Regions from separate parts of the Paenibacillus sp. FSL L8-0644 genome, predicted to be linked through region 1. Evidence: riboswitches for the same ligand, from Rfam matches in the RefSeq annotation. Region 1 holds a riboswitch; the other holds the start of a gene.
What was found. A riboswitch is a leader RNA that binds a small molecule or an ion and turns the genes downstream of it on or off. The one in region 1 is predicted to bind ZMP and ZTP.
Positions count from the first base shown of each region.

Region 2: it holds a riboswitch for ZMP and ZTP, as region 1 does, so the genes downstream of both, NSS94_RS22785 (TIGR01440 family protein) here and NSS94_RS04880 (bifunctional 5,10-methylenetetrahydrofolate dehydrogenase/5,10-methenyltetrahydrofolate cyclohydrolase) in region 1, are expected to answer to the same signal.

Region 1 is NZ_JBBOYN010000001.1:1,083,447-1,088,805, forward strand. It holds gene NSS94_RS04875 (cyclodeaminase/cyclohydrolase family protein) at 1-632, opposite strand, end outside; gene NSS94_RS04880 (bifunctional 5,10-methylenetetrahydrofolate dehydrogenase/5,10-methenyltetrahydrofolate cyclohydrolase) at 629-1,495, opposite strand; ZMP/ZTP riboswitch at 1,609-1,693, opposite strand; gene NSS94_RS04885 (fatty acid desaturase) at 1,907-2,968, shown strand; gene NSS94_RS04890 (sensor histidine kinase) at 3,037-4,170, shown strand; gene NSS94_RS04895 (response regulator transcription factor) at 4,167-4,766, shown strand; gene NSS94_RS04900 (deoxynucleoside kinase) at 4,912-5,359, shown strand, end outside.
Region 2 is NZ_JBBOYN010000001.1:5,040,914-5,046,272, forward strand. It holds gene NSS94_RS22775 (carbohydrate ABC transporter permease) at 1-232, opposite strand, end outside; gene glyA (serine hydroxymethyltransferase) at 406-1,656, opposite strand; gene NSS94_RS22785 (TIGR01440 family protein) at 1,777-2,364, opposite strand; ZMP/ZTP riboswitch at 2,584-2,665, opposite strand; gene NSS94_RS22790 (low molecular weight protein arginine phosphatase) at 2,744-3,328, opposite strand; gene NSS94_RS22795 (manganese efflux pump MntP) at 3,432-3,992, opposite strand; gene NSS94_RS22800 (L-threonylcarbamoyladenylate synthase) at 4,319-5,359, opposite strand, start outside.

The DNA.
Region 1 (5,359 bases):
CCCGTTATTCGGCTGCGCACCATCAATAAGGTTTGTTCTTTGATTTGTCCGATTTCACGGAGGAGTGTGGCTGTTTTAGCTTCGTAGGATTGTTTGACATCCAAATCTTTCAGCGAAGCAAGGTTAATGTCGACGGTAAGCAGGGCAGATTGAGCGGCGGCTTCGAACAGGATCGCGCCGATGCCAAGATCCGAAATCACATTTTTATTGGACACTTCCACAATGTTATAGGCTTGCGACAATCCGTCTCGGCATACTTCCAGCAGGCGCATGGGTACCTCAATGGCAGCGATCACCGCTGTCTGTAAGGAATGGGTACGATAGCGCTTTTCTTCGTCTGTTTCCTTGGGCAAACGCAGGGCAGTCATATACTGTTCAAAGGATTGGATGTCTGCGACCATTAATTCCTCACAATGTGTAGACAATCTTTCCATGCTGCTAATGACGTCCGTGATTTGTTCATGGATGTGCGCGTATTTTTCTCCTTGTGAAAGGTTGGCGGTCATGGAGGTCATAGCCGCGCCTAGTGCCGCAGCCAGTGCGGATACACTTCCTCCGCCAGGGGTAGGAGCTGCACTTGCAGCCTCTTTCAGAAAATGTCCGATGGAATGATTCCACGACAGTTCACTCATGAGTAAACCACCTCTCTGGAGTAGTGTTGCAGATGTATCGCTTTAAGCAAATTTTTGTACAAAATCGCAGTCGTTAAGGTGCCAACACCGCCGGGAACCGGAGAAATAGCATGTACTTTTTCCCCCACGTCTAAAGCGGCATCTCCCACTATTTTTCCCTCTAGCGTCTCATTAATTCCCGCATCTACCAAAATCAGACCGGGATGAACCATATCTTGCGTAATCACATCAGGGCATCCGACTGCCACGAAGGCAATGTCTGCATGGCTCAGATGCTCTGCAATATCACGCGTACCTGCATGACAGGCGGTAACGGTGGCGTTTTCTCTTTGCAACATGTGGAAAAGGGGAAGTCCCACTGTCTGTCCGATGCCCACGAGCGTGACATTTTTGCCTGCCAATGTGTGACCGTAATGCTTGAGCAGCTCGATACAGGCTTGAGGTGTTGCGGGATATAGTCCGGCGTCACCTGTTACAGTAGCCAGCTTGTTATCGGGTGTAATCCCATCAATATCCTTGTAGGGGGCAATGGATTGTTTAATAACGGAGGCGGAAAGATGTTGGGGAAGCGGCAGTTCCAGCATAATGCCATGTACATGGGATGCATCGTTCAGACTGCCGATCAGGTGCAGTAGCTCGGTTTCGCTAACATGACGATCAAACGTATGGAGATGAAATGAGATGCCCAGCTTCTCCGCTATTTTTTGCTTGGTCCGTGCATAGTATGCAGATGCCGGATCACCTTCTACCAATAGGGTTGCCAGATGGGGACGGTGTCCTTGCTGCTTCATTTCTTCTACCTGTGAACGGATCGTTGCATATACTTGCTCAGCTGCTTCTTTGGATTTCATGATAATAGCCATAGTCCGAGCCTCCTCTGAATTTATTGCATAATGGAATCAACAGGGTGTCATGGTCTTGTAAAACGAAAAAAAGTATTTGCACAAGGTCGTCAAGACAGACGAATCCTCTGCAAATACTTCTCCCAGGCGAACGGTACGCTTTTTTTGTATGCTCCCTCGTGGTTCATTCCACTGACTTCGCCAGTCACATACAGCGTTATTATACCTTATATTTTAACAAACAATCATCAGAAAAGAAACCCGCGAACATTTGGAAAACGGGTTATGTTACTTGTCTATATGACAAATGTCATATACACGAACTGACGTTTATGACTACAGCGCCTAGAGCGTTCTCCTTATACTGAGATTAGATCAACATGTACGCCTAACAGGATCAAGGTATAGGCGTCATCTTTAAGGAGGATCATAATGAGTATGACACAACTCCCATTAGCCCAATTGAAAAAAAATATGGCTCCCTACGAGAAAATAAACACGAAATCCAGCGTTCTGCAACTTATCAATACTTTGGGTCCACTGATCCTATTGTGGTATGCTGCTTATCTTAGCCTGTCGGTTTCGTACTGGCTGACGCTTCCCATTGCCATTGTTGCATCGGGGTTTGTGGTACGGACGTTTATTATTTTTCATGATTGTGGTCATCAATCCTTCTTCAAAAGCCGCAAGCTGAACGACATTGTGGGAACGATTACAGGTATTATTACGCTCTGCCCTTATCACCAATGGAAAAATAGTCACGCGATCCACCATGCAACCAGCAGTAATCTGGATAAAAGAGGCACAGGTGACATGTGGGTGCTTACGGTAGAAGAGTACACAGAGGCTTCCACATGGACACGGTTGGCCTATCGCATATACCGAAATCCTTGGGTTATGTTCGGACTAGGTCCGATCTATACTTTTTTGATTTCCTATCGCTTTAATATCAAGACAGCCAAACGCAAGGAAAAAATGAACACTCATGTGACGAATATATCCATCGTTGCATTGTATGCACTGTTGTGCTGGGCTATTGGATGGCAGGCCTTCCTTCTCGTACAGGCACCTATCTTTTTTGTATCCGGTATGTTGGGAATCTGGCTATTCTATGTACAACACCAATTTGAGGATTCTTATTTCGAGCACGATGAAGAGTGGAGTTATATTAATGCAGCCGTAGAAGGCAGTTCTTACTACAAGCTTCCTAAAGTATTGCAATGGATTACGGGCAATATCGGATTTCATCACGTTCATCACCTGAGTCCCAAAGTTCCAAATTATAATTTGGAAAAAGCACATGAAGCGACACCGTTACTTCAAAAGGCGACCACGATCACAGTGAGTAGCAGTCTGCAATCGTTGAAGTTCCGACTTTGGGATGAAAATACGAAAACCTTTTTGACCTTTAAACAAGTGAAGCCGCTCCTCAGCAAACGTGTTGCAGTTACGAAACCCATGCCTACACCTGTTGTAGGCACAGAAAGAAAATAACGTTGAACAAAACCTGGTATGATAAGATAAGGAATATAAGTCATGTGAAGTAGAAGAGGGTGGGCAGGATGCAAAAATGGTATCAGATCTTCCAAAGAAATACAGGGCTTAGCCCTTATGTTTGGGTCGTCTTTTACATCCTGCCCTTTTACTACTTTAGCTCTTCATCTACAGGTCATATTATTTTGGGTACTGCTATTATTTTGGTATTCTTTGCATGTTATGTACTGGCTTTTGTCTCAAAAGGCTGGCTCATATACTTTTGGACCAGTGTACAGATTGCCATATCGATTACCATGACACTGCTGTTCAGCTATATGTACTTTTCCATATTTATCGCCTATTTGATCGGTAATATTAAAAGTAAGGCTGCATTTACGACGCTGTATATTATTTTAATGGTTATTACGATTGGATTGATCAATTATGGTTTTGTTTCTCAGAATCCCGTTTTTATTAAACAGATTCCTTTTATCCTGCTTAATCTGATCGGTGTGATTCTCCTTCCGATTACGAATTTTAATCGCAACAAAAGCGATCGGCTCCAAGTTCAATTGGAGGATGCCAATAAGAAAATATCGGAATTGATTAAGCTGGAGGAACGGCAAAGAATTGCGCGTGACCTGCACGATACCTTAGGTCAGAAGTTGTCACTCATTGGGCTGAAGAGCGATTTGGCGGGCAAACTGATGGATCAGTACCCGGAGCGGGCGCATGTCGAAATTAACGATGTTCGTCTCACGGCAAGAAGCGCGTTAAAAGAGGTACGGGAAATGGTTACTCAAATGCGCGGTATGCGACTAGAGGATGAGCTGCTACGTATTCGGCAGATTTTAAAGGCTGCTCACATTGAATTAACTCTAGAGGGAGACCCGAAGCTGGAGCATACATCATTAATGAATGAAAATGTTCTTAGCATGTGTATGAAGGAAGCCGTAACCAATGTAGTGAAACACAGTGGAGCTACCGCTTGCTCCATCACGATTGAGCCGTCTCGTAAGGAATTAACTCTTCGGATTCAGGATAATGGAGTCGGTATTACGAGAGAAAATGGAACCCTTCGTGGAAACGGCCTGCAAGGTATGAAGGAAAGGCTCGAATTCGTGAACGGATGTATGGAGCTGCGTTCAGATCAGGGAACGACCTTGGTCATTAAAGTGCCCAATATCCCTGAAAAGCCGAACGAGGAGGTGGGGCCATGATTCGAATTGTCATTGCAGAAGACCAACGTATGCTGCTGGGTGCTCTAGCTTCTCTGCTAGACTTGGAAGAGGACATGAAAGTAGTCGGAAAAGCAAGCAACGGGGAAGAAGCTATAGAACTGGTGAAGCTGCATCAACCGGATATATGCATTATGGACATCGAAATGCCGATAAAGAGCGGATTGGATGCGGCTGAAGAACTCAAAGGCTTGAACTGCAAGATGCTGATTTTAACTACGTTTGCCCGCCCTGGGTATTTTGAACGAGCGATCAAGGCGGGGACACACGGTTATCTACTCAAGGACAGTCCCAGTGAAGAGCTGGCTTCCTCCATTCGCAGTATTATGGCAGGTCGGCGTATCTATGCTCCGGAACTGGTCGATGATGCTTATGCCGAAGTCAACCCGCTAACAGAGCGTGAAAAGACCGTCTTGGCGCTCATCGCTGACGGAAAGAACACAAAAGAGATTGCTGGTGAACTGTATTTAACGACAGGGACGGTGCGCAATTATATTTCAGTCATTCTCGATAAGTTGGGTGTCAGTAACCGGATCGAAGCGATTACACGTTTTAATGAAAAAGGTTGGTTTAAATGAGAAACAGAGACGCTATGAAGCAAAATATAGCGCTCTGTTTTTTTGTTTTATCCATAGATTTGGTATGCCTTTAGCGTACTACCTTGTGATACAATAGGATAGTTGTCCACAGGATGGACTGGAGTACAAGGAGGAGCAGAACCGCATGAAACAAGCCCCATTTATAGCCGTTGAAGGGCCCATCGGAGCAGGCAAAACGACGTTAGCTTCGATGCTTTCAACCGAGCTACATTGGCCGATAATCAAAGAGATTGTCGAGGAGAACCCATTTCTCGATAAATTTTATCAGAATATAGATGAGTGGAGTTTCCAGTTGGAAATGTTCTTCCTCTGCAATCGGTATAAGCAGTTGGAGGATACTGGTCTGCAATATATCGAGAAAGCTCAGCCTGTTATTTCTGATTATCATATCTACAAGAATTTGATTTTTGCTGAACGTACGCTTAAGGGTGTGAAGCTCGAAAAATATCGTCAAATCTATCATTTGCTCACAGATGATATGCCTAAGCCGGACATTATCATTTATATCAAAGCAGATTTGGATACCTTGCTGGGGAGAATTCGCAAGCGTGCACGCTCTTTTGAACAGGAGA
Region 2 (5,359 bases), 4.0 Mb from region 1:
TAAACCGAACTGTAAACCAGAACGCATTACGGAAATCTGGATCATCCCTAAATATATGAACGTAATTCCCTAGCCCGAGCCATCGGATATTTTCAGATACTCCATCCCAGTTCGTCATGGAATAATACAGCCCCAGCAGGAACGGAATGACCATAATCAAGACGAAAAACAACGCCATCGGTCCCACAAATACGAGCTGCTGCAATAATTGCGCGGATTTTCTTTGACTCAATGTAATCACTCCTTTGTCGTAGATATAAAGGAAAGCGCACATAAACCTTTACTGTAATCGCTTATTACCCAAAAATGTAAGTTTCGAGTCGTTTGGAAGCAAAAAAAGGCTGTTCTCCTCCGGCTTACGGAAGGAAAACAGCCTATAACATAAAGATTATGAATGTCGATGAATTAGTATTGAGTTCCTGAATAAATCGGGAACTTATCTGTTAACTCACCAACCGCTTGGCTTGCTTTGGACAATACAGTATCATCTTTCGGGTTTTTAAGGGTTTCAGCAATGATTTTACCGATTTTGACCATAGCCTCTTCATCCATCCCACGAGATGTTGCAGCAGGTGTACCAATACGAATCCCGCTTGTTACGAATGGACTGGTCGGATCAAAAGGAATCGCATTTTTATTGACCGTGATGCCCACGGAATCCAATACATGCTCCGCTTCTTTACCTGTGATATTCAAATTGCGCGTATCCAACAGCATCAGATGGTTATCCGTACCACCGGATACAATGTTAATCCCCTCAGCCAACAGTGTTTCAGCCAGCACCTGTGCGTTGCGGACTACATTTTGCGCATAGGTTTTGAACGATGGCTGGAGCGCTTCACCCAAAGCAACCGCTTTGGACGCGATCACATGCATCAGTGGCCCCCCTTGAGTACCAGGGAAAATAGCTTTATCAATCGCTTGCGCCCATGCTTTGCGAGTCAGAATCAGACCCCCACGCGGACCACGCAGCGTTTTGTGTGTCGTTGTTGTTACAAATTGGGCATGCGGAACTGGACTTGGGTGAATTCCCGCTGCCACAAGACCTGCGATATGTGCCATATCCACCATGAACAAAGCACCTACATCATTGGCAATGGAAGCAAAAGCTTCAAAATCAATAGTACGCGGATATGCACTCGCGCCAGCTACAATCAGACGAGGGCGGTGCTTGAAGGCTGCCTTGCGCACTTCATCGTAGTCGATGCGGAAGTTGTCTTCGCGCACACCATAGGCAGCAAAGTTATACAACAAGCCGGAAGCGTTAACCGGACTTCCGTGTGTTAAATGGCCACCATGCGCCAGATTCATACCCAGTACAGTATCTCCAGGTTTGAGAGCTGCCAGATACACCGCCATGTTGGCTTGTGCTCCAGAGTGAGGCTGCACGTTAGCATGCTCAGCGCCGAACAGTTCTTTTGCTCGGTCACGTGCGATGTCTTCAACGATATCTACATGCTCACAGCCACCATAGTAGCGTTTGTTTGGGTAACCTTCAGCATATTTATTCGTCAGCACGGAGCCCATGGCTTCCATTACTGCTTCACTGACAATGTTCTCGGATGCGATTAGCTCGATATTGTGGCGTTGTCGTTTCAGTTCAAGTCCCATTGCTTCCATCACTGCTGGGTCACTTTTACGCAGGTGTTCCATCATGATTGATTACTCCCTCTCCATAGTCAATTGTTGGGTATACAAGCTAACGCCTGCTCCTCTGTTGGGTACCTCATCATCATTGCAAAAACGATTAGTACAAACATGCCGCCATGCCAAATGCTAATCGCAGTTTCCGCCGACTTCTTGCTCCAGACTGTACACCGCCCGTTGTCCGCCAATAAGTGGAGGACGGGTGAACGCCGCTGTCACACGTGCTTCGCCAATCCAGCGAAGGCTTGGGCGAAACGGAACAGCAATCGGTCGCAGATGCATGCCAATCAGCGTTTCGCCGATGTCTAACCCGGCATGAGCCTGCACGTTCGCCGCCAAACACGCGTCGCTCATAGAACGATAGGCGACGGTAGCCATAGAGCCTCCTGCTGTACGAACAGGAACAGCCGCAACCTCCATCAGTCCCAGTCGCTCCAGTACAGCCCGTTCAACGACCAACGCTCGGTTCAAATGCTCACAGCATTGAAACGCTACATCAAAGCCATACTGCCTGCGAACGGACTCTACTCCAGATAACAGTTGTTGAGCCACATCGAGCGCTCCCGCCGTGCCAATTCGACTTCCAGCCACTTCACTTGTGCTAACGCCGATAACCAGCAGGCGACCAGCCCTGAGACTGGCTGCTTCTGCGATTTCCCGCACAACAGAAGTGGTCTGTGCTTCTAGCGAAATCTCATGATCCAATTGTCCCACCATTGGAACCTCCTTTGGTTGAACAGCCTCTCAGAGACTAGGCACGGTCTCATGCCCCAAGTTCAACACACTCTCTCCTGATCACAATCTCACTATATTATAGCCGATGTTTCAGATTTCGAGCAGAAAAAATGGAAGAACCTTTGAAGGAATCAACCCTCAGCTAAACATCTGGCATAACTTGTATATGAAAAAAGAGCAGTCCACACCTATGTGGAATTGCTCTTTTGCCCAGGCGACCGGCCGTATATCCGATGCTCCATCGTGGTTAATCCCACTTTTGTCGCCAGTTACATCGGATTCTCATTTTTCCACCTTATCTTAACGGATTAACCGTCGAAAATCAACAGATTCCGTACAAAATAGATGAGTAAGAGCGATTTTATTCGGAAGAGGCCTTTAGCTTGTCCAGCAGCTTATGCAGCGCCGTGCGGATTTCCGCAGCTGTGACATCGTAGTCTTCTCGCGAACCGCCAAACGGATCTGAAATATCAAAGCCCGGAATCCGTTGGTGTAATTCAATCATTCGTTCACGCTCCTGCGCCGATAGCTCTTGTCCAAGTGAAGCCATCAACTGCTGTGAAGCATATAAACCGTCCAACTCCTGTACATCATTCAACACCGCATCCCGGTTCTCCACATATTCCTTAAGCGTAAATACTTTGCCCGCCGTTTGGGGAAAGCGCTGAATTACGTGCTGTTTATGTCCTTGCGTCAAGGTTAAGATCAGATGTGCCCACCCGGCAAGCCCGTCGCTCAAAGGGGTTGAAGTGATCTGATCGGATATATCGTGATCACGTAGAACCGCCTCTGCATGTCGGGATATCGGCGTGCCTTCCATCGCTGCCACTCCCGCAGAACGCACTTCCAGTTCTAGTCCATGCTCAGCAGCCAACTTACGCAGCATCCCTTCAGCCATTGGACTACGACAGGTATTCCCTGTGCATACAAATAAGATATTCTTCAACGTTTTCACCCCCCGTATGTTAAAAAATATATAAACAGAGGATTACTATAATCCTAATCCCTTACTTTAACCCTGCACTTATTTTACACTGTCTGAGCTAAAATCAAAACATAAACATAAAGCCGAATGCCAGCAAAATGGCACCGCCCACTGCTTCCCCGTAATCTCCTAGATTGCGGCTGACCTTGCGACCCAACAGCAGGCCCAACATCGCCATTGCTCCCCCGCAAAAACCAAATGCCAGAACAGACAGCACCAGATCACTCTGGAACATCCCCAGTGACACTCCTACAGAAAATGAATCCACGCTCACCCCAAGTGCAAACAGCAAAAGACCTAAAGGCGAACGATGATCCAATACCTGTACGCCGTCCCCTTTGAAGGAATTATACACCATATGCCCGCCTAAAAGGATGAGTAGCCCCCCTGCGAAGTAGGTCGTCACATGACCTAATAAAGAACTCATATAATGGCCCGTGAAAATTCCCAGCAATGGCATCAGAATGTGAAAAAAGCCAATAACAGTGCTGATGCGCAGCACGTCTCGCAGGCGTATCCCCTTCATGCCGATCCCTACGCCCAGCGATAACGCATCCATTCCTAGCGCTACCGCCATGATCAGAATCGTTACAACCTGCCCGGCATGGGCAGAGGCTGCCAGCATACTCCATCCCTCCATTATCCGTCTGTTCTTGTACACGTTATGCGGACAAGGGGCAAATCAGTACAAGCATGCACTGAAAGTACCCCATACCGAGAAGAGGAGGGAGGAAAATTTAATATAAGAGGTTGTTCAAAAAGTCGTCTTTCCATAACGAAGCTATTCAAGAAGCGGATTCGACGTCGAATCTTGAATTCAGCCGGGCCTTCCGTTGCTCACGTAGATCTATCTACGCTCCGCTACTCAGTCCCTAGCTTCATCCAGCCTTCTCGGTCCTGAAAAGCCGACTTTTTGAACACGCACTATAAGAGGCTCTGATTCGACAGAAGCTACAAGCGGACGATTCGGTGACCTGCCGCTTTAAGCAGGCGGTTCATAACGGCGTCGCCCAATCCTTTCGGCGGACAGGATTCCGCCAAAATGTAGGTGACGCCGTCCTCGTCGCAGCGGCGCAGCACGCCGTACAGGCGCTGCGCTGCCTCATGGAGCGCGTCTAGCTTGCCTAGCGTGTAGACGCGTTCTCCGGCGTAGCCGGCGGCATGCTCGTCGAACGCGAGCACTGCTGTGCGCTCTCCGCTGGCGGAAGCCTCCGCCAGCGCGGCGCGAATCCAGCCCGTCACCTCAACGGACGACGGGCCTTGTACCACGCTCAAGCGGCCTCGCGGCGCGTAGTGCGTGTACTTCATGCCCGGCGAGCGCGGCGCCGGGCTGTCGGTATCCTCCCCGGGCGTAGCGGCCAGCGCCCGGTCCAGCACGACGGCGCGAGCAACTGCAGCGAGCTGCTCAGCCGTCACGCCGCCGGGGCGCAGGATGGTGACCGTTCCGTCGTCAGCCGCCTGCACCACCGTGGACTCCAGCCCCACCCCTGTGGGGCCTCCGTCTAAAATGCCGCCGATGCGGCCCTCCAGATCCTCCCGCACATGCTGTGCAAGGGTGGGACTGGGTCTTCCCGAACGATTGGCGCTTGGCGCAGCCAACGGACAACCCGCTTCAGCGATCAAGCGCAGCGCTATCGGATGATCTGGCATGCGCACACCAACCGTGTCCAGCCCGGCCGTTACACGCGATGACAATGCCTGCGGTACCACTGGTAATACGAGAGTCAGCGGCCCCGGCCAGAACATATTCATCAGCGCCCGGGCTGTATCGTTTATTTCTGCTACCATACCCTCTAATTGATCAGCATCAGAAACATGTACAATGAGCGGGTTATCGGAAGGGCGTCCTTTGGCAGCGAATACCGCCTCCACCGCTTTTGTACTACGAGCATCGGCTCCCAGTCCGTACACGGTCTCCGTAGGAAAGGCTACCGTCTCTCCAGCTTGGAGGAGTACAGCAGCCTCGCGTATGCCTTTTTCCGCCGCGATCCG